DNA from 4 places in the Blautia luti genome. Region 1 is predicted to be linked to each of the others. Evidence: predicted binding sites of a transcription regulator. Region 1 holds the regulator's gene; each other region holds the start of a gene.
The links. The regulator Rex, encoded in region 1, represses fermentation and respiration genes when NADH is low (regulators of the CRP and FNR family bind a similar motif). The targets are predictions, from matches to a motif close to ATTGTTAANTANTTAACAAT.
Positions count from the first base shown of each region.

Region 2: the regulator Rex is predicted to act here: its motif matches at 2,486-2,505, upstream of R8695_RS06785 (oxidoreductase).
Region 3: the regulator Rex is predicted to act here: its motif matches at 5,164-5,183, upstream of R8695_RS05370 (iron-sulfur cluster assembly scaffold protein).
Region 4: the regulator Rex is predicted to act here: its motif matches at 3,878-3,897, upstream of pckA (phosphoenolpyruvate carboxykinase (ATP)).

Region 1 covers NZ_AP028156.1:1,648,486-1,656,725, forward strand. The annotation lists gene R8695_RS07770 (LCP family protein) at 1-160, shown strand, start outside; gene R8695_RS07775 (hypothetical protein) at 224-349, shown strand; gene R8695_RS07780 (hypothetical protein) at 374-547, opposite strand; gene R8695_RS07785 (S8 family peptidase) at 701-1,546, shown strand; gene R8695_RS07790 (NADP-dependent isocitrate dehydrogenase) at 1,644-2,852, shown strand; gene abc-f (ribosomal protection-like ABC-F family protein) at 2,921-4,831, opposite strand; gene R8695_RS07800 (redox-sensing transcriptional repressor Rex) at 5,035-5,685, shown strand; gene R8695_RS07805 (NAD(P)H-hydrate dehydratase) at 5,809-7,353, shown strand; gene alr (alanine racemase) at 7,340-8,240, shown strand, end outside.
Region 2 covers NZ_AP028156.1:1,455,295-1,463,534, forward strand. The annotation lists gene R8695_RS06780 (shikimate dehydrogenase) at 1-409, opposite strand, end outside; gene R8695_RS06785 (oxidoreductase) at 446-2,446, opposite strand; gene R8695_RS06790 (acyl-CoA carboxylase subunit beta) at 2,791-4,227, shown strand; gene R8695_RS06795 (OadG family transporter subunit) at 4,242-4,994, shown strand; gene R8695_RS06800 (biotin/lipoyl-binding carrier protein) at 5,024-5,392, shown strand; gene R8695_RS06805 (sodium ion-translocating decarboxylase subunit beta) at 5,409-6,557, shown strand; gene R8695_RS06810 (oxaloacetate decarboxylase subunit alpha) at 6,650-8,062, shown strand.
Region 3 covers NZ_AP028156.1:1,162,104-1,170,343, reverse strand. The annotation lists gene R8695_RS05385 (LacI family DNA-binding transcriptional regulator) at 1-215, opposite strand, end outside; gene R8695_RS05380 (glycoside hydrolase family 94 protein) at 601-3,036, shown strand; gene R8695_RS05375 (GGGtGRT protein) at 3,267-4,277, opposite strand; gene R8695_RS05370 (iron-sulfur cluster assembly scaffold protein) at 4,296-4,988, opposite strand; gene R8695_RS05365 (TraX family protein) at 5,241-5,981, shown strand; gene R8695_RS17860 (hypothetical protein) at 6,065-6,151, shown strand; gene R8695_RS05360 (transglutaminase domain-containing protein) at 6,138-6,959, opposite strand; gene R8695_RS05355 (LbetaH domain-containing protein) at 6,962-7,630, opposite strand; partial or broken gene R8695_RS17650 (DNA topoisomerase) at 7,693-8,240, opposite strand, start outside.
Region 4 covers NZ_AP028156.1:2,539,891-2,548,130, forward strand. The annotation lists gene R8695_RS11720 (class I SAM-dependent methyltransferase) at 1-128, opposite strand, end outside; gene R8695_RS11725 (HDIG domain-containing metalloprotein) at 383-985, opposite strand; gene R8695_RS11730 (cysteine hydrolase family protein) at 1,073-1,594, opposite strand; gene R8695_RS11735 (DUF1653 domain-containing protein) at 1,758-2,234, opposite strand; gene R8695_RS11740 (arsenate reductase family protein) at 2,284-2,625, opposite strand; gene R8695_RS11745 (PIN domain-containing protein) at 2,860-3,624, opposite strand; gene pckA (phosphoenolpyruvate carboxykinase (ATP)) at 4,050-5,654, shown strand; gene R8695_RS11755 (ketopantoate reductase family protein) at 5,753-6,664, opposite strand; gene R8695_RS11760 (RluA family pseudouridine synthase) at 6,896-7,981, shown strand; gene ribH (6,7-dimethyl-8-ribityllumazine synthase) at 7,978-8,240, opposite strand, start outside.

The DNA of each region.
Region 1 (8,240 bases):
CTACAGTGTAAATGGAACAGGAGATACTCAGAAGCCATATTCCATGAGTGCGAAAGCTTATGTCATGGTTCCGGACCAGACAACTGTGGATAAAGCAAAAGTATTAATGAAGAAAGTCAGAGAAGGATTCCAGTTATCTGACGCAGACGTTGCCCGTTAGGGCAGCGTCTTTTTTCTTTAGAGACAAAAGCTCCTGAGGTTGCCGATGCATTTAAGCAGGTCAATGAAGGAAAAATGGACAATTATTGATCCGATCAGTATTGATAAAGAAAACAAAATTATCAAAGTTGCGTTAGAAGATCACTGCTACTTCTCAATTATTTCTGATGAAGTAAAAACAGCTGAATAAGAGTAAATGAAAAAGGCGATGCATTCACACAGAATGCCCACCTTTTTTCTTTGCATTCTTCTCTTTCCACGCCTGTATGAATTCCAGCTGTTCCTGGTCGGAGATCTCCTGTGAGGCGGCGTCGTTGCCGGCGGCTGCACAGCAGAGCAGGATGAAACCCTGCAGTAAAAAGAAGATAAGGATCATCAATGCGATCATATAGGTTTACCTCCCTGTTGAAACGATAGTTCCAGTATGTACAGATCAGAAACACTTTATACAGTTTATGTGAAAAAATACCGGGAGATAACAAAAGATGAAGAACCCGAATAAATTAGAGTAAGAACTTGCTGCTTTTTATCCGGAGGTTTTATGGGAAATTTGTCTGATGCAGAATATACAGGGAAGGGGATCGGTGTCTGTGTTATGGATACAGGCCTGTTTCCTCATATAGACTTTGCAGGGCGGATCTGGGTATTCCGGGATTTCGTGAGAGGGCAGAAACAGCCTTATGATGACAATTCCCACGGTACCCATGTGTGCGGCATTATAGGAGGAGACGGAACAGCATCGAGGGGACGGATCAGGGGAATTGCACCGGGATGCGGATTTATTGCCCTGAAAGTGCTGGATGGGCTTGGAAACGGCAGAAAAGAGGATGTACTGCAGGCTATTGAATGGATATTGAAAAACAGAAAAAAATACGGGATCCGGATTGTTAACATTTCGGTGGGAACAACCTGCAGGACGAAAATGGACCACAAAATCCTGATAGACGGGGTAGAAAAATTATGGGATCAGGGACTGGTGGTAGTAGCAGCAGCGGGAAATCAGGGTCCCAGGCCGGGAAGTGTTACGGCACCGGGAAGCAGCCGTAAGATCATTACCGTAGGATCCAGTGATCTGCTCACAGGCAGATCGGCTATTTCCGGAAGGGGTCCTACGTTTGAATGTGTATGTAAACCTGACCTGGTGGCACCGGGCAGCAAAATACGTGCCTGCGCCCCTGGAGTGGACTTTCCTTATGGGGTCAAAAGCGGCACATCTATGTCTACACCGCTGGTTTCCGGTGCAGCAGCACTGATGCTGGAAAAAAATCCAGCCCTTACAAATCTGGAAATAAAGATGAAGCTGAAAGAAAGCGCCAGGGATATGGGACTGCCCAAGAATCTTCAGGGCTGGGGGGAACTGGATCTGGAGCGTTTTATGAAACTGTGAAAAAATTATCACTTTAATGTGCAAAAGCATTGACGAACCAGAGGATTTCAGATACAATAATATTCAAATGAGCCAATAGCCAAAGAGGAGGACATATATGAAAAAAATTCAGATGCAGACACCACTTGTGGAAATGGACGGAGATGAGATGACCAGAATCCTCTGGAAGATCATTAAAGAGGAACTTCTTCTTCCATATATTGATTTGAACACAGAGTATTATGACCTTGGCCTGGAATACAGAAATGAGACCGATGACCAGGTAACTGTTGATGCAGCAGAGGCTACAAAGAAATACGGGGTAGCTGTTAAATGTGCCACTATTACACCGAATAAGGCAAGAATGGAAGAGTATACCCTAAAGAAAATGTACAAGAGCCCGAATGGTACGATCCGTGCGATCCTGGACGGTACTGTATTCCGTGCTCCTATCGTGGTAAAAGGAATCGAACCATGTGTCAAAAACTGGAAAAAGCCTATCACCATTGCCCGTCATGCATACGGCGATGTGTATAAGAATACAGAGATGTATATCGACGGACCAGGGGATGCCTATCTCTTATTTAAGGGCGAGAACGGAGAAGAAAAGAAAGAACTGATCCATCATTATGACAGTGCCGGGGTTCTTCAGGGAATGCATAATCTGGATGATTCTATTTCCAGTTTCGCAAGATGCTGCTTTAATTATGCACTGGATACGAAGCAGAGCATTTGGTTTGGCGGTAAAGATACTATTTCCAAGATTTATGACGGACGCTTTAAAGAAATTTTTGCAACAATCTATGAAAATGAATTCAAAGAAAAATTTGAAGCAGCAGGAATTGAGTATTTCTACAGCCTGATCGACGATATTGTGGCCCGTGTGATGAAAGCAGAAGGGGGATTTATCTGGGCATGTAAGAATTATGACGGAGATGTTATGAGTGATATGGTTTCCTCTGCATTTGGTTCTCTGGCTATGATGACTTCTGTGCTGGTATCACCCCAGGGTTATTATGAATATGAGGCAGCTCATGGAACGGTACAGAGACATTACTATCGTCATCTGAAAGGTGAGGAGACATCCACAAACTCTGTTGCGACGATCTTCGCATGGACAGGTGCTCTCAGAAAACGTGGAGAACTGGACGGAAACAGGGAACTGATGGAATTCGCAGATAAGCTTGAGAAAGCAACATTAAGTACCATTGAAGAGGGAAAGATGACCAAGGATCTGGCACTGATCACCACTTTGAAGGATGTAACCGTGTTAAACAGTGAGCAGTTTATCCTGGCTATCAGAGAGAAACTGGATACACTGCTGTAAGTTGTTTGGACAGACATTTCACTAATAAAATAAAAAAGTAAAAAGAAAAAATGGGAAGAACCTGCATATTATGCAAGTTCTTCCCATTTTTCATACAAAGTTTCCAGTTCTTCTATAACAGCAGCTTTTTCTTTGCTGAGTTTGGCACATTCAGCAACATTGGTGCAGATATCAGGAAGAACCATGGTCTCATCAATTTCTTTGTCCCTGGTTTCCAGTTCTTCGATGCGGGCTTCGATTTTTTTTAATTCATTTTCCCGTTTACGCTGACGGGCCTGTTCCTCTTTCTGCTGCTGCCAGGACAGCTTATTATCAGATGCCTGCTTTGCCTCTGCCACAGCCTGGGCTGCTGCCGGAGCATATTTCTCTGTAAGTTCTTCTTTCTTCTCCAGGTAATAATCATAGTCACCTATGTAATTTACAATGGCCTGGTTGGTCAGATCCAGAATACGGGTTGCGGTCTGATTGATGAAGTAACGGTCATGGGAAACATACAATACAGTGCCTGTATAGCTGTTCAGGGCTTCTTCCAGGATTTCTTTGGAAGCGATATCCAGGTGGTTGGTAGGCTCATCCAGAATCAGGAAGTTGGCTTCCGAAAGCATCAGCTTCGCCAGTGATACGCGGCCTCGTTCACCACCGGACAATGCAGAGATCAGTTTGAAGACGTCGTCGCCTGTAAACAGGAAAGCTGCCAGCATGTTTCGGATTTCAGTTTCTGTAAGAGTAGGATAGGTATCGGCAATTTCCTGGAAAATGGTCTTTTCCATGTGCAGGACGTGATGTTCCTGGTCATAATAACCGATCTGTACTTTGGAACCAAGGGAAAATCTGCCGGAGTCTGCATTTATCAGACCATTGATGATCTTCAGCATAGTGGTTTTTCCGGTACCGTTATTTCCAATCAGCGCTACCCGTTCACCACGTTTGATCTCGAAAGAAATATTGGAGAAAAGGGTCTGTCCCGGGAAAGATTTGGAAAGTTCTTCTACATTAAGAACATCATTTCCGCTGACGTATCTGGGCTCTAAGGAGATACGCATCTGATTCTGGATCTCCTGGGGCTTCTCAATACGCTGGATCTTATCCAGCATTTTTTCACGGCTCTCAGCACGTTTGATGGATTTCTCACGGTTAAAGGATTTCAGCTTGGTAATTACGGCTTCCTGATGTTTGATCTCCCGCTGCTGATTCAGGTAAGCCTTGTACTGGGCATCACGAAGCTGGGCTTTTTTCAAGGCATAGGCAGAATAATTGCCGCTGTACATGCGCATGGTACCGGTCTCGATCTCCACGACTTTTGTTACAACTTTGTCCAGAAAATAACGATCGTGGGAAACGATAAATACAGCTCCCGGGTAGTTGAGCAGATAGGTTTCAAGCCAGGAAATACTCTCCATGTCCAGATGGTTGGTAGGCTCATCCAGGAGAAGGATATCCGGGCTGGAAAGCAAAAGTTTGCCCAGCGCTACACGGGTTTTCTGGCCGCCGGAAAGAGTTTCGATCTGGCGTGGAAAATCTTCTTCTGTGAAGCCGAGGCCTTTTAATACTCCCATAATCTCACTTTTATAAGCATATCCGTTTTCCAGTTCAAACTGATGGCTGAGTCTGGTGTAGGTATTCATCAGGCTGTCCAGAGCCTCGCCTGTGGCTGATTTCATTTCCTGTTCCATGCTGCGCAGACGATTCTCCATGTCGATGATGTGCTGCTTGGTGGAGATCAGCTCCTCGTAGATAGTATGGTGGCCGTGGATATCCTGATACTGGGCAAGATACCCGATATTTTTATCTTTGGCGAGTACCACATTGCCGGAATCAGGGGAAAGCTCGTGCATGATAATACGGAGCAGGGTAGTTTTACCGGCTCCGTTATTGCCGATGAGTGCGGCTTTTTCTCTGTCTTCTATATGGAAACTGGCATCCTGAAGGATCACCTTTTCGCCAAAGGATTTGCAGATGTTCTGACATGATAAGATCATACAAATTCCTCCGATATAGTAATTATTTTTCTTGAAATATTGCGAACCGCATACCATTATAACGGAATCCGGAGGCTTTTAAAAGCATAAATCGAAAATTCATAAAAAATATATGCAGGAATTGTTTAAAAGGTACAAAATCAATTTGACAATAAAATAACATTTCGGTATAATTGACATAGATAAATAAGGAGGGAAAATTTGTGGAAGCTAAGGAGATTTCAAAAGCGGTCATCAAACGTCTGCCTCGCTATTACCGTTATCTTGGTGAATTGATGGAAGAGAATGTAGAGAGAATTTCTTCCAATGATCTCAGTAAGAAAATGCATGTGACAGCTTCCCAGATTCGTCAGGATTTAAATAATTTCGGCGGTTTTGGTCAGCAGGGTTATGGTTATAATGTACGTTATTTATATACGGAAATCGGTAAGATACTGGGTCTGGACACAGTGCATCCTATGATTATCCTGGGTGCGGGTAATTTGGGACAGGCACTGGCGAATTATGTAGATTTTGAGAAACGGGGATTTAAACTGGTTGGTATTTTTGATGTAAATCCTGTACTGGAAGGAATTGCAGTACGCGGGATTGAGGTTCAGATGCTCAGTGACCTGCCTTTGTTTCTGAAGGAGAATGAGGTAGAAATTGCGGTGCTCACTCTTCCGAAGAACAAAGCAAAGGAAATGGCGAAGATCCTCATTGAAAACGGTATTAAAGCAATCTGGAATTTCGCACATATTGATTTGGATGCACCAGAGGACGTTATGGTAGAGAATGTACATCTGTCTGAGAGCCTTATGACCTTGTCCTACAATCTCAGCGAGTATCGAAAAGAGCATGAAGCTATGGAATAATTGGTGCTGAGAACGAAGTGAACAGTAACACAATGACAGCGAAGAAGCTGTGATCTTATCCGATCACAGCTTTTCTTTTGGTGAAAAAGGGTGTATACTTACATATAAATTGGGGTTTATGCAATGAGAGGTGAGAAAATGAGGGAGATCGTAACTGCCTGTGAAATGAAAGCACTGGATCGAAATACCATCGAAACAGCAGGAATCCCGTCACTGGTGCTGATGGAAAGAGCTGCATTAAAGACTGCAGAAGAGCTCAGAAAGCGGCTGAAAAATGGAAGCAGGGAAAGAATCCTGGTAGTTTGCGGAAGCGGAAATAATGGTGGAGACGGGCTGGCAATTGCCAGGCTTCTGCATCTGGCCGGGATAGAAACCTGTTTTTATCTGGCGGGAAAAGAAGAGCGGATGACAGAAGAAACGAAATGTCAGTTAAAGGCAGCCAGATACTATGGTGTTTTACAGGAGCATAACTTAAGAACTGATGAATATACTACTATAGTAGATGCCATCTTCGGGGTTGGGTTGGCCCGTCCTGTGGAAGGCAGCTATGCCCGGCTGATCCGGGAACTGAACGAGGCAGATGCATTTAAAGTGGCTGTAGATATTCCCTCCGGTGTCAATGCAGATACCGGATTTGAGATGGGAACTGCATTTCGGGCAGATCTTACGGTAACCTTTGCATTCCGGAAAAGAGGTTTATGTTTTTATCCGGGACGTATGCTGGGAGGAGAGATCATTACTGCAGATATCGGAATCTATCCGGAGCCGAAACAGAAACTGCAGGTACATTATCTGGGAAAAGAGGATCTGTCTTTGATGCCGCCCAGACTGCCTTATGGAAATAAGGGGACTTTTGGCAAGGTCCTTCTGGTAGTGGGATCACCGGAGATGTGCGGCGCTGCTTATTTAAGTGCTGCAGCGGCATTTAAATGTTCGGCGGGAATGGTGAAGATCCAGACTGTGGAGGAGAATCGAATCTCTCTGCAGACTTTGCTCCCGGAGGCGATGGTATCCTGCGAGTTTAATGAAGAGCAGAACAGACAGATGCTGAACTGGTGTGATGTTCTGGTGATCGGTCCCGGACTTGGAGTATCCGGCCGGAGCAGAGAACGCGCACAGTGGTTTTTATCCCATGCAGCAGAATGCGGCAGACCGGTGATCCTGGATGCAGACGGCCTGAATCTTCTCTCAGTCCATGATGAATGGAAGAAATATCTGGGTGAGAATGTGATCCTGACTCCTCATATCGGGGAAATGAGCCGCCTGAATAAAACAATGATCAGTGATATCCAGGATGCATTGATGGAAACCGCATATGAATATGCAAAAGAAACAGGTACTGTCTGTGTTCTGAAGGATGCCTGTACAGTAACTGCCGGGCCTTCAGGGGAAACCTATCTGAACCTGTCCGGGAATGCCGGGCTTGCCACTGCAGGAAGCGGCGATGTGTTAAGCGGTGTGCTGGCGGGAGTGCTTTGCATGTATCTCTCAGCAGAGAAAAAGATTCCTCCGGTACAGCTTGCAGCGCTGGGAGTTTTTGTTCACGGACTTGCAGGAGACAGGGCAGCAGAAGTATGTGGAAAAAGAGGAATGACCGCAAGGGACATTATCCGGTTTTTACCGGAAATACTGAGAATAAAGGACGACATGGATGATGGAAAAATGTAACAGAGTGAAAGCAGTGATTTCCTTGGATGCAGTGGAACATAATTTCCACGAGATGAGAAAGAACATTGCGCAGGATACAAAAATGATCGCGGTAGTCAAAGCGAATGCCTATGGACATGGGGCTGTTCAGATCGCTCATCTGATCCAGAATTATGATTATATATGGGGATTTGCCACAGCTACTGCAGAAGAGGCACTTGCTCTTCGAAAAGCAGGTGTGATGAAACCGATCCTGATCCTGGGAATTGTGTTTGATGAATATTATCCGGAGCTTGTGAGAAATCATATACGTCCTGCAGTCTGCGAATATGAGGAAGCCAGAAAGCTTTCCGCAGAGGCTGTCAGTCAGGGAGAAACAGTACATATTCACATCGCACTGGATACGGGAATGACCAGGATTGGTTTTGCGGATATACCGGAGAGCGTGGAAGAGATCAGAAAGATCGCTGCACTTCCGAATCTGGAGATTGAGGGAATGTTTACTCATTTTGCAAGGGCTGATGAATACGACAGAAGTCCTGCCATGGTGCAGCTGGAACGATATCAGGAATTTTCCGGACGTGTGGCAGAAGCGGGAGTGGAGATCCCTTTACATCACTGTTCCAACAGTGCAGGGATCATTCGTGTGCCTGAAGCGAATCTGAGCATTGTCCGGGCGGGAATTACCATCTATGGTATTTATCCGTCTGCCCAGGTTGAGACAGATATCGTAAGGCTGGATCCGGTAATGGAGCTGAAGAGCCATGTAACTTATGTGAAAGACGTGGAACCTGGAACTGCCATCAGCTACGGCGGTACTTTCGCAGCAGACAGGAAACTTCGTGTTGCAACTGTTCCGGTAGGATATGCAGATGGTTATCCGAGACAGCTTTCCAATAAGGGATGGG
Region 2 (8,240 bases), 190 kb from region 1:
CGCCGCCTGCACCGACGATTGTCATTTTCTTTCCGATCACATCAATATCGTTGTCTTTCAGAGCAGACATAAATCCGATACCATCTGTGATGTGGCCTGTAAGATGACCATTGTCGTTTACGATCGTGTTGACGGCACCGCATAATTCTGCTGCAGGAGAGAGCTCATCCAGATATTTTCCAACCAGAGTTTTGTTCGGCATGGAAACATTGGAACCTCTCATTTTCAGCGTACGGATCGCTTTTACTGCGTCTTCGATTTCATCTGCACCAACCTCGAATGCAAGGTAAGCGTAGTCATACCCAAGTTTTGCAAAAGCCTCATTCTGCATTGCAGGAGAGCTGGAGTGACGGATCGGGTAAGCCATCAGACCGATTAATTCAGTATGTCCGGTAATTCTTTCAGCCATTATAATAGCTCCTTTCGTAATTTGTTGTAAAGTATTTTACTGAAGATATCCCATCAGAGAAAGTGTGTTGAGGATATTTCTTCCTTCCATAGTTCCGTCGATGATTCTTCTTGCACGTTTGCTGTCACCGATATTCAGAATTTCTATATCTTCGGAAGCGAATGCATTTGCCAGTTCTGTATAAAGCTGTCCCTGAGCTCTCATACCAAGACATACAAAGCCATAGTCAAATGGAAGTTCGCGCTCGCCCTGTGCATCTTTTACAAGGAAAGAGCTGTCTTTTACTTCCTGAAGGGCTGTTTTTGTAAGCTGAGCTACATGGTGTTTCTTCATCTGATCTTTCATATCATTCTTTGTAACAGGGTCAAGGTCACGTCCGATCTGATCCATCATCTCTACAATAGAGATTTCAGCATTTCTTGCTGCGAAGAATTCTACAACGTCAAGACCAACAGCACCGCCGCCGACAACAACAACTTTCTTGCCTGTCATATCTTCCGGATAGTCGTTGATATGGTTGATCATTCCAAGGATAGAAGCAACTTTGCCGCCTTCTTTATCGATACGGTCATGAAGACCTTTGATCGGAGGAAGCAGTGGTGCGGAACCAGTGGAGGTTACGATCAGGTTTGGATGGAACTTGCGGATATTTTCCGGTGTTCCTTCTGTATTCTTGAAGATGTAAAGGTTGTCAAGCTGCTCTGCTCTGTGGATCTGGTAGTTCGGGAAGTCAGCCAGACGTTTCTTTGCAGGAATCTTGGAGATGATAGAGGCAAGACCGCCAAGAGTTTCGCCTTTTTCCAAAAGGAAAGTGTTACAGCCTACTTCAGCGGCTGTACAGGCAGCTTCCAGTCCGGCAGTACCACCGCCGATAACTACAACGTTACAGTTTTTATTTACATGCTGTTTCTTATAAACATCGCCTTCAAGTACGGATGGGTTTACAGTACAGCGGATCGGGCGGTTGAAGCCGATTCTGTTTCCGGCACATCCGATATTACAGGAGATACATTTACGAAGATCACATTCTTTGCCTGCAGCAACTTTGTTTACCCATGCAGGTTCTGCGATCAGGCCACGTCCCATACCGATCAGGTCTGCATCGCCGTCTGCAAGAATCTGTTCAGCAACCTTCGGGTCACGGATGTTACCCATGGAGATACATGGCTTGCCGAATTTTTCCTTGACAGCTTTTGGCATGTAGGAACGCCATCCGTCTTTCATGTAGTTTGCATCGATCTGATACTGGATAGAACCATTTAAACCGCAGGAAACGTCGAAGATATCAACTTCGTCCTGTACATATTCAAGGTATTCCAGAGTATCTTCCAGAGTGTTTCCGCCTTCCATCAGTTCGTCTGCACTGAGACGGAGCAGGATCGGGAAGAATGGTCCAACCTGTTTTCTTACTTCTTCGATGACCATACGGCAAAAACGTGTTCTGTTTTCTACAGATCCGCCAAATTCATCAGTACGTTTGTTTGTCAGAGGGGAGAGAAACTGGCTGATCAGATAGGAATGCCCTGCGTGGATTTCTACTGCATCAAAACCTGCTGCCTGAGCTCTCTTGGCTGCTTCTCCGTATTTCTTTACAATATGATGGATCTCTTCTACAGTTAACGGACGCGGGATTTCACCGCCGTCTTTGGAAGGTACATCAGATGCGGAAACCGGCTGCATATTTGTACGGGAAGAAACTGCGGAAGCACCTGCATGGTTGATCTGAATTGCAACACAGGTACCGTATTTGTGAATTTCTTCTGTAAATTTGTACAGACGTGGTAGATAGTTGTCATGGTCAATACGAAGCTGAGTAGTTCCGTTGGAACCCTGCGGAGAATCTACACTTGCGTTCTCTACGATGATCAGACCGGTGCCGCCTTTTGCGCGTTCTTTGTAATAATTGATATGAAGAAAACTCATTTCTCCATTCTGTTCTCCGTAGTTAGTTCCCATAGGCATCATAACAATACGGTTTTTGATAGTCATATTTTTTATTGTAAGTGGTGTGAAAATATGCTGATAATTGCTTTTCATTATGCGTTTCCTCCTGGATTTTTTACTGGATTTCTTTGATATGTTAATTATATAACAAAGCATTCCGTAAATCTAATTGATAATACCTGCTATATAATAAAATTAATCTATTGTTTTTCGAAAAAATCTGGTATGCTTGATATGCTGTTCAGGTCAGAAAATAGAAATATGTTTTATTAAGTGAAAGATGCCGGATAAAACAGGCTTTTTTAACTTTCTGCCATTTTTTTAACAAAAAAGTCAAAAAATTATTGAAATATCCTTCCAAAAAAGGTAGAATTATAATCGGCTAAATTTTTGGGTTAACTTTTAAAAATTCTCATAAAGATGGAGGGCAAACAAGAATGAGTAATGCAACACAAAGCTTAGCAGGCACAAGAATTACTTCTTTGCTTGACGCAAACAGTTTTGTCGAAATCGGTCAGAGCGTAACAGCCAGATCTACAGATTTCAACATCACTGAAAACAAAGCACCATCTGACGGTGTTATCACCGGATATGGCGTAATCGATGACAAACTGGTTTACGTATACAGCCAGGATGCATCTGTATTAAACGGTACTGTTGGTGAAATGCATGCGAAGAAAATTACCAGACTTTATGATCTGGCAATGAAAACAGGTGCACCGGTTATCGGACTGGTTGACTGCGCAGGTATCCGTCTTCAGGAAGCTACAGATGCTCTGGAAGCTTTTGGCGAGATTTATCTGAAACAGACACTGGCTTCCGGCGTTGTTCCGCAGATCACAGCTGTATTCGGAACCTGTGGCGGTGGTATGGCAGTTATTCCTGCTCTTACAGATTTCACATTTGTAGAAGAGAAAAAAGGAAAAATGTTCATCAATACACCAAACGCACTGGAAGGAAATAACAAAGACAAATGCGACACAGCAGCTGCAGCATTCCAGAGTGCTGAAACAGGTGTGATCGATGGTGTTGGTACAGAAGAAGAAATCATTGGCCAGATTCGTTCTTTAGTATCACTTCTTCCTTCTAATAACGAAGATACAGATAACTACACAGAATGCACAGATGATCTGAACCGTGTATGTGCAGATCTTGCGAACTGTGCAGGTGACACAGCAATCGCTCTGTCACAGATTGCTGACAACGGCGTATTTTTTGAGACAAAAGCTGATTTCGCGAAAGACATGGTTACAGGATTTGTCCGCTTAAACGGAGCTACTGTAGGTGCTGTTGCGAACAGAAGTGAAGTATACGATGCTGAAGGCAATAAGACAGAAGAATTTGACGGAACCATCTCTGCAAGAGGTGCAAGAAAAGCAGCTGATTTCGTGAAATTCTGTGATGCTTTTGATATTCCGGTACTGACTCTTACCAATGCAACAGGCTTCAAAGCCACTGTATGCAGTGAGAAGATGATGGCGAAATCTGTCGGAGAACTGGTTGCTGCATTTGCAGACGCTACAGTTCCGAAGGTAAACGTAGTGATCGGTAAGGCTTACGGTACAGCATACGTTGCAATGAACAGCAAATCCATCGGTGCAGATCTTGTATATGCATGGGATAACGCAGAAATCGGTATGATGGATGCTTCCCTCGCTGCAAAGATCATGTATGCAGATGCTGACGCTGCTACATTAAACGAGAAAGCTGCTCAGTACAGAGAACTTCAGAATGGTGTCGCTTCTGCAGCTGAAAGAGGCTATGTTGATACTGTGATCAGCCCGGCTGACACAAGAAAATATGTAATCGGTGCATTTGAAATGCTGTTCACAAAAAGGGAAGATCGTCCGTCTAAGAAACACGGAACGGTCTAAGCGAGGTGAAGCATATGAAGACATTCAAAAAAATAACTTCTGTCTGCATGGCACTTCTCGTAATGGCTGCACTGATCATCGGCAGTACTTCCATGGTATTTGCTGCTGATAAGGTTGATGACTCTGTAAAAAACACACTGGTAAACACCGCTGAGGGTCTTACAGATACCATCATCGGACTGGCAGATGCAGATATTGAGAATTACCTGAATTCAGGAGACGACTTTACTACAAGTGCCATGCAGTCCTGGCAGTCTTCCAAAGATGAACTTGGATCAAAGAAGGACAAAAATGGCGAAACTTCTGTAACTTTAAAGGATGACCAGTACACAGTTACAGTTCCTGTGAAATTCGAGAAAGCAGATGCAAACTTTGTTTATGTATTCGATTCTACAGGAACACCTGTTTCCCTGTCTGTAGACGTACAGTACGGCATGGGAAAAACTCTCCAGAGAGCAGGACTTAACACTCTGATGGGTATTGGAACTGTATTCGTAATGCTGATTTTATTAAGTCTTCTGATCTCTCTGTTCAGATTCATCCCGAATCCTGAAGCAAAGAAAGCAGCAGAAGCCAAAGCAGCTAAGGAAGTAAAAGAAGCAGAAGCAGCTGCAGCAGCTCCAGCAGTACAGGCAGCAGAAGAAAACCTTGCAGATGACGGAGAACTGGTAGCTGTTATCGCAGCAGCAATTGCAGCAGCAGAAGGAACTACAACAGACGGATTCGTAGTTCGTTCCATCCGCAAAGTAAAAAGAAATAGAAGATAATTGAAAGAATCGTTTAGGAGGATTTTAAAATGAAAAGCTATACAATTACAGTAAACGGTACAGCATATGAAGTAACTGTTGAAGAAACAGGAAGCGTATCCGCTCCGGCAGCAGCTCCAGCTGCAGCACCTAAGGCAGCTCCGAAAGCAGCACCAAAAGCAGCAGCTCCTGCAGCAGGCGCAGGTTCAGTGAAAGTAACTGCTTCCGTACCAGGAAAAGTTGTCAAAGTAGCAGCAAGCGTTGGACAGGCAGTAAAGGCCGGAGACAGCGTAGTTATTCTTGAATCCATGAAAATGGAAATCCCTGTAGTAGCTCCTCAGGACGGTACCATTGCAAGCATTGATGTTGCAGAAGGTGCCTCTGTAGAAAACGGAGATACTTTAGCAACAATGAACTAAGACGGGAGGTAGTCAAATGTCTTATGTAACAGAAACATTGTCCAACCTGATTCATCAGACAGCATTCTTTAATCTGACATGGGGCAATTACCTGATGATCGCAGTAGCCTGCGTATTCCTTTACCTTGCTATCAAGAAAGGATTCGAGCCGCTTCTGCTTGTTCCTATCGCATTCGGTATGCTGCTTGTAAATATCTATCCGGACATTATGGCAAATCCGGAAGATATGTCCAATGGTGTAGGTGGACTTCTTCATTATTTCTACATCCTTGATGAGTGGAGTATCTTACCATCCCTGATCTTCATGGGTGTAGGTGCCATGACAGACTTCGGTCCGCTGATCGCCAACCCGATCAGCTTCCTGATGGGTGCAGCAGCACAGCTTGGTATCTATGCAGCTTACTTCCTTGCAATTTTCCTTGGATTCAACGGAAAAGCAGCAGCAGCAATCTCCATCATCGGTGGTGCTGATGGCCCGACTTCCATTTTCCTTGCAGGTAAACTGGGACAGTCTGCACTGATGGGACCGATCGCAGTGGCAGCATATTCCTATATGTCACTGGTTCCGATCATCCAGCCGCCTATCATGAAACTCTGCACAACAGAGAAAGAACGTAAGATCAAAATGGATCAGCTTCGTCCGGTTTCCAAACTGGAGAAGATCCTGTTCCCGATCGTTATCACAATCGTTGTTTGTCTGATCTTGCCTACAACAGCTCCTCTGGTTGGTATGCTCATGCTTGGTAACCTGTTCAGAGAGTGCGGCGTTGTAAAACAGCTGACAGAAACAGCTTCCAATGCCCTGATGTATATCGTAGTTATCCTTCTGGGTACATCTGTAGGTGCTTCCACAAGTGCAGAAGCATTCTTAAATGCAGATACTCTGAAGATCGTAGTTTTAGGTCTTGTTGCATTCGCAATCGGTACATTCGGTGGATGTATGCTTGGTAAACTGCTTTGCAAACTGACTCACGGACGTATCAACCCGCTGATCGGTTCCGCAGGTGTATCCGCAGTACCTATGGCAGCCCGTGTATCCCAGAAAGTGGGTGCAGAGGCAGATCCTACAAACTTCCTTCTGATGCACGCAATGGGTCCGAACGTTGCCGGTGTTATCGGTACAGCCGTAGCAGCCGGAACATTCATGGCTATTTTTGGTGTATAATTGAATCAATCATTTTTCTGCCTTTACCGCAGTATGCGGTAAAAGCGGGAGAATTTCAGGATTTTTACAGAACTATATAAGGAGATATAATAATGGCAGAATTAGAGAAAAAACCTGTTAAAATTGTGGAAACCATTCTCCGTGATGCTCATCAGTCTCAGATCGCAACACGTATGACCACAGAACAGATGCTTCCGATCGTAGATAAACTTGATAAAGTCGGCTATCACGCAGTAGAGTGCTGGGGTGGTGCAACATTCGATGCATCCCTTCGTTTCCTTCACGAAGATCCATGGGAAAGACTTCGTAAATTACGTGATGGCTTCAAGAACACAAAACTTCAGATGCTTTTCCGTGGACAGAACATCCTTGGATACCGTCCATATGCAGACGATGTTGTAGAATATTTCGTACAGAAATCTGCTGCAAACGGAATTGATATCATCCGTATTTTTGACTGCCTCAATGACCTTCGTAACCTTCAGACAGCTGTAAGCGCTGCAAACAAAGAGAAGGCTCATGCACAGGTAGCTCTTTCCTACACATTAGGAGATGCTTACACACTGGAATACTGGACAGACATTGCAAAACGTATCGAAGATATGGGCGCTGATTCCATCTGTATCAAAGATATGGCAGGTCTTCTCCTTCCAAACAAAGCTACAGAGCTTGTTACAGCATTAAAAGAAACAGTTAAGATCCCGATCGATCTTCATACACATTACACATCAGGTGTAGCTTCCATGACTTACTTAAAAGCAGTAGAAGCTGGTGTAGATATCATCGATACAGCAATGTCCCCATTCGCACTGGGTACTTCCCAGCCTGCAACTGAAGTTATGGTTGAGACATTCAAGGGAACACCATATGACACAGGATTCGACCAGAAACTTCTTTCTGAGATCGCTGACTACTTCCGTCCGATCCGTGACGAAGCTCTTGACAGCGGACTGCTCAATCCGAAGAATCTTGGTGTTAACATCAAGACTTTACTGTACCAGGTACCGGGCGGTATGCTCTCCAACCTGACTTCTCAGCTGAAAGAACAGCACGCAGAAGACAAATTCTACGATGTTCTCGAGGAAGTTCCGCGTGTACGTAAAGACCTTGGTGAACCGCCACTTGTTACTCCGTCTTCCCAGATCGTTGGTACACAGGCTGTATTCAACGTACTTATGGGCGAGAGATACAAAATGGTTACAAAAGAAACAAAGGATATCCTGTTAGGAAAATACGGCGCAACTGTAAAACCGTTCAATCCGGAAGTGCAGAAGAAGTGCATCGGCGATGAGAAACCGATCACCTGCCGTCCTGCAGATCTTCTTGACAACGAACTTGAGAAACTTGAGAGCGAAATGGCTCAGTACAAGGAACAGGATGAGGACGTATTAACATACGCACTGTTCCCACAGGTAGCTATGGACTTCTTCAAATACCGTCAGGCTCAGAAAACAAAAGTTGATGAGACAGCAGCAGACAAGAAGAACGGAGCATATCCAGTTTAACCGAATCAAGTAAGTCCCCTGCTTCAATTGCGAAAAGCAATAAGCAGTGGGTGGGGACTTGCTTGTATCAGAAGGAGTGCAAGCTCCTTCTGATAAACTGCGGAGCAGTTATTCGGTTATGAGCAAGTAGCGAAGCGGATTGCGAATATCCGCTTGACTAATTAAATATGTCAAAACG
Region 3 (8,240 bases), 490 kb from region 1:
CTGGCAGCTTCATCAACAAACATTACTCCGATATTATAGCTTCTTTTAGTCTTCAGCGTTCTTGCCGAAGAATTAGGCAAGTATCCCATTTCTGAAGCTGTTTTCAGAATCATTTTCCGCGTTTCCTCACTGATATCGGAATAACCGTTCAATGCTTTGCTGACACTGGCCACAGAGACATTACACTTTTTCGCAATTTCTTTCATCGAAACCATAGGTATGCCTCAATCTTTCCTTAAGTTTTCGTAAACGTTTTCGTATTTTTATTATATAACTACTCGCACAATTTTTCAAGCTTTCATCCTCGTTTTTTGTGCATCTTTGCTACTTTTTGTATGATTGCACAATTTTTATCCTTCATATTTTCCTTTTATCACAAATCCTTTTCATCATTTTAACGAAATTTCACTCTTATTTTTTGGCATTTATTTTTCTGCAAAGCAGTTGATTTTATCAATATCTTCCGTTATACTAAAGAAAAATAGCAGTAATGCCACGATAACCGTACGTTTTATTCTAAACTTATTCGTTTTCGTGCCTTTATTTTCTGTATATTCAGAATAATTGCTACAAATTATTTATAAAACAGGAGGACTTCTTATGAAATTCGGTTATTTCGATGACAGCGCCAAAGAATACGTCATCACTACACCAGACACTCCACTCCCATGGATCAACTATCTGGGTTCTCAGGATTTCTTCTCACTGATTTCCAATACCTGTGGCGGATACAGTTTCTACAAAGATGCCAAACTTCTTCGTATCACTCGTTACCGCTACAATAATATCCCGGTAGATTCAAACGGAAAATATTACTATATCCATGACGGCGAGGAAATCTGGAATCCAGGTTCCATGCCTTCCAAAACGCCTCTGGATTCTTATGAATGCCATCACGGAATCGGCTACAGCCGTTTTCTTTCTTCCAAAAACGGATTAAAAGCTGATCTTCTTGCTTTTGTTCCTGTTAACTCAACCTGCGAGATCAACAAACTGACTCTCACAAATACAACTGATGCTCCGAAAACCTTTTCTCTTTTCTCTTATGTAGAGTTCTGTCTCTGGAATGCAGTTGATGACAGCACAAACTTCCAGAGAAATTTAAGCATCGGAGAAGTCGAACTCGAAGGCAGCACTATTTACCACAAAACCGAATATCGCGAACGCCGCAGACATTACAGTTTCTTCAGCGTAAACAGCCCTGTTGATGGTTTTGATACAAGCAGAGATGTTTTCCTTGGCATGAATAACGGAAATGCTTTCCCTGCTGCCGTAAAAGAAAATAAAGCAAGAAATTCTATAGCAAGCGGCTGGTATCCAATCGCAAGCCACCAGATTAATATAACACTTTCTGCCGGAGAATCCAGGGACTTTATTTTCGTTCTTGGTTACAGTGAGAACCCACAGGATCAGAAGTTTGTTGCTCCGAACGTAATTCGCAAAGACGGCGCACATAAAATCCTCAAACAGTTCCAGACAACCGAGCAGGTTGATGCGGCATTCGCAGAACTGAATGCTTACTGGAATAAACTGCTCTCCCGCTACCATGTAGAAAGTAATGACGAACACGTAAACCGTATGGCCAACATCTGGAATCAGTATCAGTGCATGGTCACTTTCAACATGTCACGTTCTGCTTCTTACTACGAATCCGGCACAGGCCGTGGAATGGGATTCCGTGATTCCTGTCAGGATCTTCTTGGTTTCGTACACCTGATCCCGGAACGCGCAAGAGAACGTATCCTGGACATCGCAGCTACTCAGTTCGAAGATGGAAGCGCTTATCATCAGTATCAGCCGCTTACCAAGAAGGGTAATCTGGACATCGGAAGCGGATTTAACGATGACCCGTTATGGCTGATCGCAGCCGTTTCCGCTTACCTGAAAGAGACAGGTGACTTCTCCATCTTAAATGAGATGGTTGACTTTGATAACCAGAAAGAAAAAGCTGCACCTCTGTATGAGCATCTGCGTCGTTCTTTCGAATATACAGCCACTCATCTCGGACCGCACAAACTTCCGCTGATCGGACGTGCAGACTGGAACGACTGCCTGAACCTTAACTGCTTCTCCACAGAACCAGGAGAATCCTTCCAGACTACAGGACCTTCCGAAGGACCTGTTGCAGAGTCTGTATTTATTGCAGGCATGTTTGTAAAATATGGCAGAGAATTCGCAGAGATCAGCCGTCATATGGGTGACACCACAGCTGCAGACAGAGCCGAAAAAGAAGTCAACGCCATGTATCAGGCAGTTCTGGATGCCGGCTGGGACGGAGAATGGTTTGTACGTGCATATGATGCAGAATCAAAGAAAGTTGGTTCCAGAGAATGCAAGGAAGGTCAGATTTTTATCGAGCCACAGGGCTTCTGTGTAATGGCAGGAATCGGTGTGAAAGAAGGTCTTGCCCAAAGAGCTCTTGATTCTGTTAAAGAACGCCTGGACACCAAATATGGCATCATGATCCTTCAACCAGCCTATACCCAGTATTATCTGAACCTTGGAGAAATCTCCTCCTATCCACCGGGATATAAAGAGAACGCAGGTATCTTCTGTCACAATAATCCATGGGTTTCTATCGCAGAGACAGTGATCGGACGTGGCAACAGAGCTTTTGAGATTTACAAGAAGACCTGCCCGTCCTACATCGAAGATATCAGCGAAATCCACTGTACGGAGCCATATGTATATTCACAGATGGTAGCAGGCGCTGACGCAGTTTTCCATGGTCAGGCAAAAAACAGCTGGCTGACCGGTACTGCAGCATGGACTTTCTGGAATCTGTCTCAGGCTATCCTGGGTGTACAGCCATCCTACGATGGACTTTGCATCAATCCATGTATCCCGGAAGGATTTGGTGATTTCACACTTACCAGAACATTCCGCGATGCCGTTTACCACATCGAAGTAAAGAACCCGGATAACGTTCAAAAGGGTGTTAAGAAAGTGGTTGTAGACGGCAAAGAATATGAAGGCTGCCTGATTCCATTTGAAGAAGGAAAGAAAGAATATCATGTGACTGTTTACATGGGATAATGATTTCATTCTTTTTACTCACAACAGACACATCACAAACATAAAAGTCGATTTTCAGTTATCATCCACAGGAGTTTACTTCTCCTGTGATGATCTGAAAATCGACTTTTTTATTTCCAAATACAAAAAAACAGACACACCACCAGCTTTTTCAGCTGATAATGTGTCTGCTATTAAACCTGTCTGGACACAAATCTTACTTTATTAAGATCAAAATCTATATTCTGATATTAGAATTTACCAGCTTTAGCAGCTTCCTCGATGGAAACAGCTACTGCAACTGTCATACCAACCATCGGGTTGTTACCAGCGCCGATGAGACCCATCATCTCTACGTGAGCTGGTACAGAAGAAGAACCGGCGAACTGTGCATCAGAGTGCATACGTCCTAATGTATCTGTCATACCGTAGGAAGCTGGACCTGCTGCCATGTTGTCCGGGTGAAGTGTACGTCCTGTACCACCACCGGAAGCAACTGAGAAGTATTTCTTACCTGCTTCAAGACGTTCTTTCTTGTATGTACCTGCAACCGGATGCTGGAAACGTGTCGGGTTTGTGGAGTTACCTGTGATAGAAACGTCAACGTCTTCTTTCCACATGATAGCAACACCTTCCGGAACGCTGTTAGCGCCGTAGCAGTTAACTTTTGCACGAAGTCCTTCGGAGTATGCTTTTCTGAATACTTCTTTAACTTCGTTCTTATATGGATCGTATTCTGTCTCTACATATGTAAAGCCGTTGATACGGGAGATGATCTGAGCAGCATCTTTTCCAAGACCGTTCAGGATAACACGTAATGGTTTCTGACGAACTTTGTTAGCTTTCTCAGCGATACCGATAGCACCTTCAGCTGCTGCGAAGGACTCATGTCCAGCCAGGAAGCAGAAGCACTCTGTTTCTTCTTCAAGAAGCATTTTGCCAAGGTTACCATGTCCAAGACCTACTTTGCGTGTATCAGCAACGGATCCAGGAATACAGAATGCCTGAAGTCCTTCACCGATAGCTGCTGCTGCATCTGCTGCTTTCTTGCATCCTTTTTTGATTGCGATTGCAGCTCCTACTGTGTATGCCCAGCAAGCGTTCTCGAAACAGATTGGCTGAATGCCTTTGATCTGATCGTATACATTAAGACCTGCGTCTTTTGTGATTTTCTCAGCTTCTTCGATAGAAGCAATGCCATAGCTGTTTAAAACAGAATTGATCTTGTCAATTCGTCTCTCATATGATTCAAATAAAGCCATTTCCTGTTACCTCCTAAATTATTCTTTTCTTGGGTCGATAATTTTAACAGCGTCTGCAACACGGCCATACTGACCTTTTGCTTTTTCCCATGCAGTATTCGGGTCATCGCCTTTTTTGATGAAATCAGTCATTTTTCCAAGGCTTACGAACTGATATCCGATGATCTCATCATCTGCATCAAGAGCAATACCTGTTACATAACCTTCTGCCATTTCAAGGTAACGAGGTCCTTTTTTCAGAGTTCCATACATTGTACCAACCTGAGAACGAAGTCCTTTACCAAGGTCTTCAAGTCCAGCACCTACTGGAAGTCCTTCTTCTGAGAATGCAGACTGTGTACGTCCATAAACGATCTGAAGGAAGAGTTCTCTCATAGCTGTATTAATCGCATCACAAACTAAGTCAGTGTTCAGTGCCTCCATAACTGTAAGTCCCGGAAGAATCTCGGAAGCCATAGCTGCAGAATGAGTCATACCTGAACATCCGATTGTCTCAACCAGCGCTTCCTGGATGATACCTTCTTTAACATTTAATGTAAGCTTGCAGGCACCCTGCTGTGGTGCACACCAGCCAACACCGTGTGTAAGACCGGAAATGTCTTTGACTTCTTTTGCCTGTACCCATTTAGCTTCTTCTGGGATTGGAGCGGCGCCATGATGAACGCCCTGTGCAACTGGGCACATTTCTTCTACTTCGCGTGAATAAATCATTGTAAAACTCCTTTCAAGTATAGATTAACTTCATGTTGTTATACTCATCACTATATGGAACTGCTGAAAGAACCATATAGTGTAAATCTCTGAAGTCTGCTGAATTACTTCAGAAGAGTATGCCTAACAACCTAGTGTTATTTTCTCACAAAAGTGTTGATTCGTCCAGTCATAATTTGTAAAATTTTTAACTATCTTTGATTTTTTTGTGGTAAAATAGTTCTAATTTCTATTAATGAAAGGATTTCTATTATGACAACAAAGTTACCTGCTTCCTTTCTCCCTGCAAAATTTCAGGTTCTGAGCGGAAGCGCTTTAAAATTAATTGCTATCACCCTGATGCTGATTGACCATACCGGCTTAATGATCCTGTATAATTATCCTGCCACAACTGCAACCCTTTTCAGTTTCGGCGGCGTGGATTACAGCTGGTATCGGATTTTCCGGGATATCGGCAGGGCCGCTTTTCCAATTTTCTGTTTTCTGTTAGTGGAAGGATTTCTGCATACACATAACCGTAAGAAATATGGCCTGAATCTGTTTCTATTTGCATGTATCTCTGAGATTCCATGGAACTTCATGTTTACCAACACCTGGAGATATGAAAAACAGAATGTATTTTTCACCCTGTTTCTGGGATACCTGGCATTCTGTGCCCTGGAATACTTTTGGGATAATCAGAAAATGCAGCTTGTCTGCGCGCTGGCACTGCTGACTGTCTCTGTGTTTCTAAAGGCAGATTACGGATGGCGGGGATTTGTATTCCTGCTGATCATGTACTGGTTCCGCAACGATAAAACCGCCCAGGCGATCATCGGAAGCTGCTGGCTTTATTATGAATGGAAGGCATGTTTTGCCTTTCTGTCTATTAACATGTACAATGGCAAACGTGGATTTGTAAAAGGAAAATTTCTGAAATATATTTTTTACTGGTTTTATCCGGTGCACATTACCATTCTGGTAATCCTGAGAAAACTTTTATTTCATATGTAATCCTTCTTCAGCAAAAGCTTCTCTCCCCTCAATTGTAGCAGGCTGCGGTAACCGAATTCGGACAATATACCGCAAAGTGGGGCGTGCAGATTGCAGGAATGATTTTCCAAACATGCTCTAACGCAAAAAAGATGCAGAAAAACTGCATCTTTTTTGTTATCTCCAACTGACTTTTCCATTATTTATATTCAAGGCATATGTCTTATCACATCTTAATCTGTATGGATATCTGTTTCTTCCCACAAAAAACAGGTTCGCATCGGGATGCCCGTTCTGCATACTGCAGTCTATCATTTTCCACCCGGAATCAACACGCACTTCACACCATCCATGGGGAGACAGAGGATGAGCCGGGCCCCAGGCGGTCACAGCTCCCATGGCAGCTCTGCTGTCATATCCCAGTACTCTGGCAATATACGCCATAGTTATCCCATAATAATAGCAGTCTCCACATTGTCTGGTAAACATATACCGGGCATAGGACGGCAATTGCGAAGCTCCGGGCGGTGTATCGCCCTTACCCACATACGGATATTTTCTCAACGCATTAAAACATTGCTTCAGACGATTTCTCTGCCTGGAAGCAGGATTTGAATTCTTCATCACAAAATCTACTGCCATCTTTATTTCATTTGACGTAACTCTGGTGCCGGATTTATCTACATAATAATATCCTTTAGATTTAGAACCCACAATTTTGTTTTTCGCCATAGCATAGTCAGCTGCAAAATAGTAATACTGTTTTCCGATTTTTTTCCAACCTCGGACACGCCGGCCGCTCTCTGCATAATATTTGTGCCTGTTTTTTATATACCATCCGGTATATAAGTCGCCATTCTCATCAAATACCTTTCCCTTTTTCACTGTCACAGTAAAATCAAAAGTAAGTGAAGAGGCACCGTATGCAGTCAGAGCCAGCGACAGCACCATTGCAACAGATAACACTACAGAAAAAATAATCTTTACCGGTTTTTTCATTCTCACTGTTTCTCCACAACTTCTGTTTTTGACTTATAAATGTGATTTGCAGGTACGCAGCCTCTTACTGAGGAAAGTGGATAAATGTTGCAACAGCGTCCGATCACAGTTCCGGGATTTAATACGGAACCACATCCCACTTCTACGTTATCTCCAAGCATTGCGCCGAATTTCTTCAGGCCTGTTTCAATCTTCTCGTCACCGTCTTTTACAACTACCAGTTTCTTGTCAGATTTTACATTGGAACAGATGGAACCTGCACCCATATGGGATTTGTAGCCGAGAACTGCATCGCCTACATAATTGTAGTGCGGAACCTGTACCTTGTTGAAAAGTACCGCATTCTTTAATTCCGTAGAATTACCTACTACTGCACCCTCACCTATAATTGCTTTTCCGCGTATAAATGCACAGTGGCGTACTTCTGCTTCTTTACCTATGATGACCGGACCGTTGATGCAGGCTGTAGGTGCCACTTTGGCACTCTTGGCGATCCATACATCTTCTGACGGGTGGTCGTATTCTTCTTCACTTAAGGTCTGTCCCAGTTTCAGAATGAAATCTCCGATCTCCGGTAATACTTCCCATGGATATGTTTTTCCTTCAAATAAATCCTTTGCGATTGTTTCGTTCAGATCCAGAAGGTTTGCAATTGTAAAATCTTTTAACATAATATTTTCCTCTTTTCTCTCGCTATGATGACATGTTTTCTTTTATCTGTCACAAATACACACTACTTTGAAGCAGACGGCTTTCTGTAGGTACGTGACCGGCCTGTTCCGGACGTTGTTCTGCCTGATGTTTTCGTTCCGGATTTCGCAGCTGCATCTTTATAGTTGACTGCTGCTGCATCAAAGAACTGTCTCAGGTATGGCTGGATGTTACTATCCTCTACCTGTTTGGTACGAAGCCGTACAAAATGCTCCAGCTTGTCCATATATTCCTGTTCTGTAATACTGCCCTCTGCCACATAATTCAGTCCTTTTTCCCAGCTTGCAGTCAGTTCCGGGTTCAGAAAGCTGTCTGATGGAACAGTTTACCACATCGAAGATCATCTCTCCCAGAAGAGTCGGTGTGATCACCTGGGTTTTCTTGTTCAGTGACAGATATTTGATATTGAACAGTTTCTTAAGAATCTCTGCTCTGGTGGCACTGGTTCCGATTCCGCAGCTTTTAATCTGAGCACGGAGTTCCTCGTCCTCGATAAGCTGTCCTGCATTCTCCATTGCAAGAATCATGGAACCGGAGTTGTAACGCTTCGGTGGTAATGTCTCACCCTCT
Region 4 (8,240 bases), 890 kb from region 1:
TCGAGTATATATGCTCCCGGATTAAGCTTTTGCAAAAATTTGTCCTGCATTTCTGTAAACTCTACGGAAACAGTTCCAGACGCAAAGGACTGTGCATTTTCGTTATAGTAATTTAAAGTCTTATTCATTATTTTTATCCAATTTCCAAATGTCTCTTCAGACATTATTTCTCTTTTATATTCTTTACTGCCTAAGTCATCTGATAAAACTAACTACTTTACGTCATATTATACAATTTTTCGACATAAACGGCAACAATTTTCATTCGACATTACCTATTATATTCAATTCACTGTAATACAAAAAGAGACATACCTTCTACCTCTGATATGTCCCTTTCTTTCTAAGCAATTTTTGTTACTTTATTATTCAGTTTTAATATTTACGCTTCCGCGTCCATCTCCGCCTTAATCTCATCCTCACAGTCTGCCATTGCCTGCAGTGTCATGGTGAGCAGTTTCTGCAGTTCCCAGCCGAGTTGTTCGGCGCCGCGTTCGATTACTTCTCGGGAGCATCCTGCGGCGAAGCCTTTGCTCTTGTATTTTTTCTTGAGAGATTTGAGTTCCATGTCTTTGGTGCTTTTGGATGGTCTCATGAGCGCAGCTGCCCAGATAAGGCCGGTGAGTTCGTCGGCGGCGAAGAGGACTTTTTCCATTTCGTGTTCCGGGGCTACGTCGAGGGTTGTGCCGCAGGCTATGGTGATGCCGTAGCCGTGGGATACGACTGCGTGGATCACGTCTTCGCCTACGCCGGCTTCGCGGAGCATTTCCGGGGCTTTGAGGCAGTGTTCTTCTGGGTAGAGTTCGAAGTCGATATCGTGGAGGAGTCCTACGGTTCCCCAGTATTCTGCATCTTCGCCATAGCCAAGTTCACTGGCATACCATTTCATTACTGCTTCTACAGTCAGAGCATGCTGAATGTGGAAGGGATCCTTGTTGTATTTCTTTAATAATGTGAATGCCTCATCTCGTGTAATTGTTTTCATTATTTTGTCACTCCTCATATCTGAATTGTCAGGCGGATAAAATATCTGCTTTGCTGCTTGCTCATAACTGAATAACTGCTCTGCAGTTTATCTGTCAATCTGAATCTGGCATACTTCCATTGCTTTCAGTGCATTCTCATGGCTTTCCGGTGTTACGCCTGCGCAGCATTTAGCGTCTACGATAATCGGAACTTCCGGGAGAGATGCTTTTGCCAGAAGTGCATTGGAAATAACACAGATGTCTGTGCATAAACCTACGAATGTGATACTTTCGATTTCATTATCCTCATTCATTGCCACCAGTTCTCCTGCAAGGTCTGTGGAACCAAAGGTTTCTTTATCAATAGGTTCTGTTTTTCTGAATGCATCTAATTCGCTTCGGATCTGCCATCCTTCAGTGTCACGGATACAGTGCGGTACAGGAAGCTTCTTTCCTTCCTGGGTGTCGAGATAATTAGTCTCGTGAGTGTCCCTGGTAAAAAGAACAACTCCATCAAAGTTTTTGATTTTCTCTTTTACACCAGGTACAATGGCAACTGCCTCTTTTGTTCCAAGAGCTCCGTCGATGAAGTCGTTCTGCATATCTACAACTACTAATACCTTCTGCATATTTCCTTCCCTTTCGTTCTTTCTGCACATTTTTTCAGATAATGCTATAAAATCTCTGGAAACGTGTGCTGTTATTATTTGTTATTACTATACAACAACAAAATATTTTTGTACAGGCAGAAGTGCCTGTTTTACTATAGCAATTCCATAAAATATCAATCATCTATTTTTCAGTATATTTTTCAAATCTGTACTTCTGTTTAATATCTGGATATTTTTCTCTGTCTACTTCACTCATAAACATATCATAGGGTCTGGCACAGATTTTGAAGGGTGCGTAGAGTGCCTGGTAAATCATCAGTTTTTCACCATTTTCTGTGTGATGGGCTACTGCCAGGACTTTATAGAGATATTCGGAAGTATCCGGGGATACCCATTCTCTTTTGAAATGCTGTACAATGTCGCCTGCATGAATATCGTGTTCCGGTGTTTCCAAAGTATTTTCATTTTCCGCACTGTCAGGTTCTTCTGGTTCTGTATTGAGTTCCATATACTCTTCTTTATCAAGGGAAACCGGGATTCCGGAGCGACCATTGATGTGGACACCACCATACCAGGTACCTGTGACCTCACAAATATCGCCTACTTCGTATTCCATGCTACAGTCATTATTTTTCTTTATGATTCTGATCTTTGCCATCTTTTATTTTTCCTTTTATCTCTTATCATTTTAAATATATTCACATTTTTTATTTCCAGTTCTTCCAAATCTCTGGCTGATATCCCACTGTCGCCTGTTTTCCGTTTCTTACCACAGGGACTTTGATGATGCTCTGGTTTTCGAGGATTTTCTCTGCTTTGTCTTCCTCTGCAATATAGGTAATCAATGCCAGCAGGTCTTTATCCTTGCAGTCAGTATCTATCAGCTTGTTATAACCGCCAATTGCCTTGCAGACAGATTGGAATTCACCTTTACTTAAGCCTTTTTCTTTCATATCTATAAACTGATATTTAATTCCCCGTTCTTTGAAATAGCGTTCTGCTTTTTTGCTGTCGAAGTTTTTCTTTGTACCAAAAATCTGTATATTCATAGTCTAATACTTTCTCCTATTTTCCAGAGGATTGTTGTTCCTGTTCATTTTTAATTTTCGTTCATTTCACATTTTTTTCAAATTCTCACCACATATTTCTCACATTTTCCGGTTATATTATTACCTGTACAGAGCAAAGAGTAATTGCAAATAAAACTTTTTCTTTTTCATACTTTTGCCGGGAATCAATAAGGTTCCCGGCCTCCTTCTTTTATTCCGTTATTTTTTATTCCATTAGATTTTCTTTTTAATATGGTTATAGATATTCAGTCCTTTTGTCTGTCCGTATTTGGAAATGATAGATCTGTAAATCTGCTGCTTTCTGTTTTTGTCTTCTGCATTTTTCTCCACAGTTGTAGAAACATAGTTTACTACTTCCTTTGGCATGCCTGCCTTGTCGAGAACCAATACTAATTCTTGCTGTAATTTCTTTGTTCCGGCTTTCATGTCAATTATCTTTTGTTTTGGCTTTTTTGTATTCTGATTCTCTGATTGTTTGGCAGACTGCTTTTCAGATTGTTCATTCAACTGTTTTTCTGTTTTCTGATCAGTTTGTTCTGCCACCTGTCTGTCTTTTTCTTTATCGGTCTGTTTTTTTACCTGTTTTCTTGTCTGCGCTTGTTTTCCGGAAATCTTCTCGTTTCTGGAAATTTTCACATTTTTTTCTGTTTTCCAGAACTCTATAATATGGTCAAATCCTGTATCCTTGCTGATTACGACAATTTTACATTCTTCATCCTGACCTGTACACTCTTTTCCTATCAGATATCCCAGATAAGATCCCAGATGCATATCTGCTGACTGATTTCCTGTCGGTACTTTATGTGTGATCAGTTTTGACTCTCCGTGATCATTGATAATATCAAGATCTATTTTTCTGCTGTTATCTGTATAAAAAAGATGGATAATATCTGTTTCCCGTAATTTTTCGCATCCTTTGAAGCCTTCACTTCCTACATTTTCATAATCAATCAAATAATAAGTTTTGATAATCTTCATCCTCTCTTTACTTTTCTCTGCTGTATAATACTCTGTCATTTTTCAGACAGATAATTCTTTCCTATTTTAACATGCATCTTTTATCAGCACAACCACATAGTGGCAGCTCTCCTGGTTAGTATTTTCTGGTTGCCTTTCCTGTCTGTTCCAGTCAGACAGAATATTATCATATCCACGAATAGTATTCCCATATTGCCACTATAATAAATTTACATACCTTTTGTGAAAAGTGACGGATTTTTATCAGATTTAAGTTGATAAATCTTTAACAAAATTCAAAAAAACGCAAAAACCCTGTTGATTTTAACCGTTAAATATGTATAATAGAAAAAGAGAAGCGAGAACTATTCGCTTTTTTGGTAAGGTATCTTAAGGCCTGTTTAAACAGGCGCTTTCATTAACGAAGAAAAGAGGTTAAACGTAAGATGGCAAAAATCGATTTAAGCAAGTATGGCATTACCGGAACTACAGAAATTGTCTACAACCCTTCTTATGAAGTATTATTTGAAGAAGAAACCAAACCGGAACTGGAAGGCTTTGAAAAAGGTCAGGTCAGCGAACTTGGTGCAGTTAACGTTATGACAGGTATCTACACAGGACGTTCTCCTAAAGATAAATACATCGTTATGGATGAGAACTCCAAAGATACAGTATGGTGGACAACAGACGAATACAAAAACGATAACCATCCTGCAACTCAGGAAGCATGGAATGCAGTAAAAGAAATCGCTAAAAAAGAGCTCTCCAACAAGAGACTTTTCGTAGTAGATGCATTCTGCGGTGCTAACAAAGATACTCGTATGGCTATCCGTTTCATCGTTGAAGTTGCTTGGCAGGCACATTTCGTAACAAATATGTTCATCCAGCCAACAGCTGAAGAACTTGAAAACTTCGAGCCAGATTTCGTTGTATACAACGCTTCCAAAGCTAAAGTTGAAAATTATAAAGAATTAGGCCTTAACTCTGAAACAGCTGTAATGTTCAACATCACAACTAAAGAGCAGGTTATCGTAAACACATGGTACGGCGGAGAAATGAAGAAAGGTATGTTCTCTATGATGAACTACTTCCTTCCACTTAAAGGCATGGCTTCCATGCACTGCTCTGCAAACACAGATATGAACGGCGAAAACACAGCTATCTTCTTCGGTCTTTCCGGAACAGGTAAAACTACTCTTTCCACAGACCCGAAACGTCTCCTGATCGGTGATGACGAGCATGGCTGGGATGACAACGGCGTATTCAACTTCGAAGGTGGATGCTACGCTAAAGTTATCAACCTTGACAAAGAATCTGAGCCAGACATCTACAATGCGATCAAACGCAACGCTCTTCTTGAGAACGTAACACTTGATACTGAAGGCAAGATTGATTTCGCAGATAAGAGCGTAACAGAGAATACTCGTGTATCTTATCCGATCAACCACATTGAAAACATCGTTCGCCCGATTTCTTCTGCACCGGCAGCTAAGAACGTAATCTTCCTGTCCGCAGATGCTTTTGGAGTACTTCCTCCGGTATCTATCCTGACAGAAGCTCAGACTCAGTACTATTTCCTGTCTGGATTCACAGCTAAACTTGCTGGTACAGAGCGTGGAATCACAGAGCCTACACCTACATTCTCTGCTTGCTTCGGACAGGCATTCCTTGAACTGCATCCGACAAAATACGCAGAAGAACTTGTTAAGAAAATGGAAAAGAGCGGAGCAAAAGCTTACCTGGTTAACACAGGATGGAACGGAACAGGAAAACGTATCTCCATCAAAGATACTCGTGGTATCATCGATGCAATCCTTAACGGAGATATCCTTAACGCTCCTACTAAGAAGATCCCATTCTTCGATTTCGAAGTTCCTACAGAGCTTAACGGCGTAGACACAGGTATCCTTGATCCTCGTGACACATATGCTGATGCAGCTCAGTGGGAAGAGAAAGCTAAAGATCTTGCTGGAAGATTCATCAAGAACTTTGCTAAATACGAAGGAAACGCAGCTGGTAAAGCACTTGTTGCTGCTGGTCCTCAGTTATAATTTAAATTGTCCAGATGATTATGAAAGGGATGCGAATGATTCGCATCCCTTTTTTGTACTGTTTCAAATATCAGACAACAAAATTATAAATGATGTCTTTATAATGCTTTAAGTTTTTCTGCCACCTTCTCATATGCCGGTACCGGAACGTGATATTTTTCACCCATTCTTACTACTTCATAGACTAATCCATCAATTTCAGACCGTTTTCCTTCCATGATGTCCCTCTGCATAGAGGTAGTTGCTTCCGGTGCAAGGTTGGAGAGAATTTTTAAGTTTACATCTACCATATCTTTCTGAAACGGAACTCCCATGGCTTCTGCAAGTGCAGCGATTTCTCTTATCATGGCTTTAAAGAGTTCTCTGGCTTCGCCTTCTTTCTGAAAATCTGCGGCTGTTGCATGATAGTAGAGCCCTGCTGCACCGATTGGGGAAACGTAGGAAAATTTCTCCAGAGCTTCGCGGCGGATATTCTCGGAGAGGATTCCGTCGATGTTGCTGTCGCAGAGGTCTTTCTGGATTTCTTTCAGTTCTGGTCTGGATTCTGCTTTGTCACGCACACCAAATACGATACGCAGGATCTGTCCGTGTTGGAGTAGTCTGCCTGGTTCTTTGATGTTTGCGGAGACGTAGATGCATCCGTCTGTTACAAGGAGCTCAGGAAGCTGTTTCTGCATCTTTCCGCCGGTTCCGTAGATGTTTAAGACCGGAATTACAATGGTTGTTTTCTTTGCAATCTGTTTGATAAATGGAATGGTTTCATCCAGGGAATAGCCTTTTACGCAGACAAAAATTACGTCTGGATGGTCTGTGTAATGTTCCATGTCTGCAGCCGGGATGGTGATCGTTTCTTCGGTTTTGTCCCACATTTTTTCTAAGGTAAGGCCCTGTTCCTGGATTGTTTTCAGGTGTTCGCCTCGGGCGATCAGAGTTACATCCTTGCCTGCTTTTTTCATATAATATCCGGTAACGCCGCCGGTTCCGCCGGCTCCGATGATTAAGTATTTCATAGTTTTTTCTGCCCCGCTTTCATAGTTTGTTTCTTATATTATCATAGCACAATTGTAATTTTTCTTCAGTATATTTATGCATTACGTCGACATAATTTTGCATTGACAGTTTATTTTTTGACCTGTAATATCAATATATTAATATTTATCCAATTCTGACATCAGTAAAACGGATATAAACAATATGGCAATAATTATCCATACGATTAATTGTGCAAAGGAATCATCAAGATGGAACGATATCTGGAATTTAGAATAAATGAACAAACTGCAGAAATTAAAATTGAAGCATTCCTGAAAAAGAATGCAGGACTTACGAAACGACAGATCAGTCAGGCGAAGTTTCGACTGGATGGGATTACAAAAAACGGGATACGCTGTCGTGTGACTGAGACAGCATATCCCGGTGATGTGATCCGTGTTTGTCTGGAGGAAGCGCAGACTGCTTCTGCACATCTTGAAAATTATAATTTCAAAATCGGTAGTAAAACTCAAGCAGGCCTTCATTGTGATAAAGCTTCAATTCCAGTTTCCGAAGCTTCTCTTTCTCTGGATATTGTATATGAAGATACAGATATTTTGGCAGTTAATAAACCGGCGGGAATGGTTACGCATCCGACAGGAATACATTATGCAGACAGTCTCTCCAATCTTGTTGCCGACTACTTTCGAGAGAAAAATGAGTCTGTCTGCGTCCGTCCAGTAGGACGGCTGGATCAGGAAACTTCCGGGATTGTGATTTTTGCCAAGAATCAGGTGGCTGCTTCGAGACTTCAATCTGTAAAGTCTCCATGCAAGATCCATAAGCAGTATCTTGCTGTTGTATCCGGTGCTTTGCCTGTAGATGCCCCTGATGTCTGGCATACCATAAATCTGCCGCTGATACAGGACCCTGCGAATCATCTGAAAATGAAAACTGCTGCTGATCTTTCCTTACATTCCTCTGTATTATCAGGAAAAATCAAAACAGCAGTTACTCATTATCATACTCTCTTTACCAGTCAGGATTGGTCACTTGTCACACTTAAACTGGACACCGGACGTACCCATCAGATCCGTGTCCATATGTCTTCGACTGGGCATCCACTTCTTGGGGATTCGTTGTATGAAAAAAATATTACTGAAAAACAGTCACCTAATAAGGATGCAGATATAGCTCCAGTATCATGCTTGCGACATCCATTCAAACGTGCGGCACTTCATGCATGGAGAGTTTCTTTTCAGCATCCTTTCAAAGATGAATTTATCTCACTGGAAGCTCCATTGCCTTTCGATTTTCGTGAGCTGGTTTCATTTTTTGGCCCTGGCTCTATTTAAGCCTCAAGTTCTTTTATTAAATTTACCATCTCAATGGCACTGAGTGCACAGTCATAGCCTTTATTTCCTGCTTTTGTACCTGCGCGCTCAATTGCCTGCTCGATGTTCTCTGTAGTAAGTACTCCGAACAGTACCGGAATCCCTGTTTCTAATGACACAGATGCAATGCCTTTGGAAACCTCGTTGCATACATAATCATAATGACTGGTATTTCCACGAATTACAGCACCGACACAGATTACAGCATCATATTTCCCAC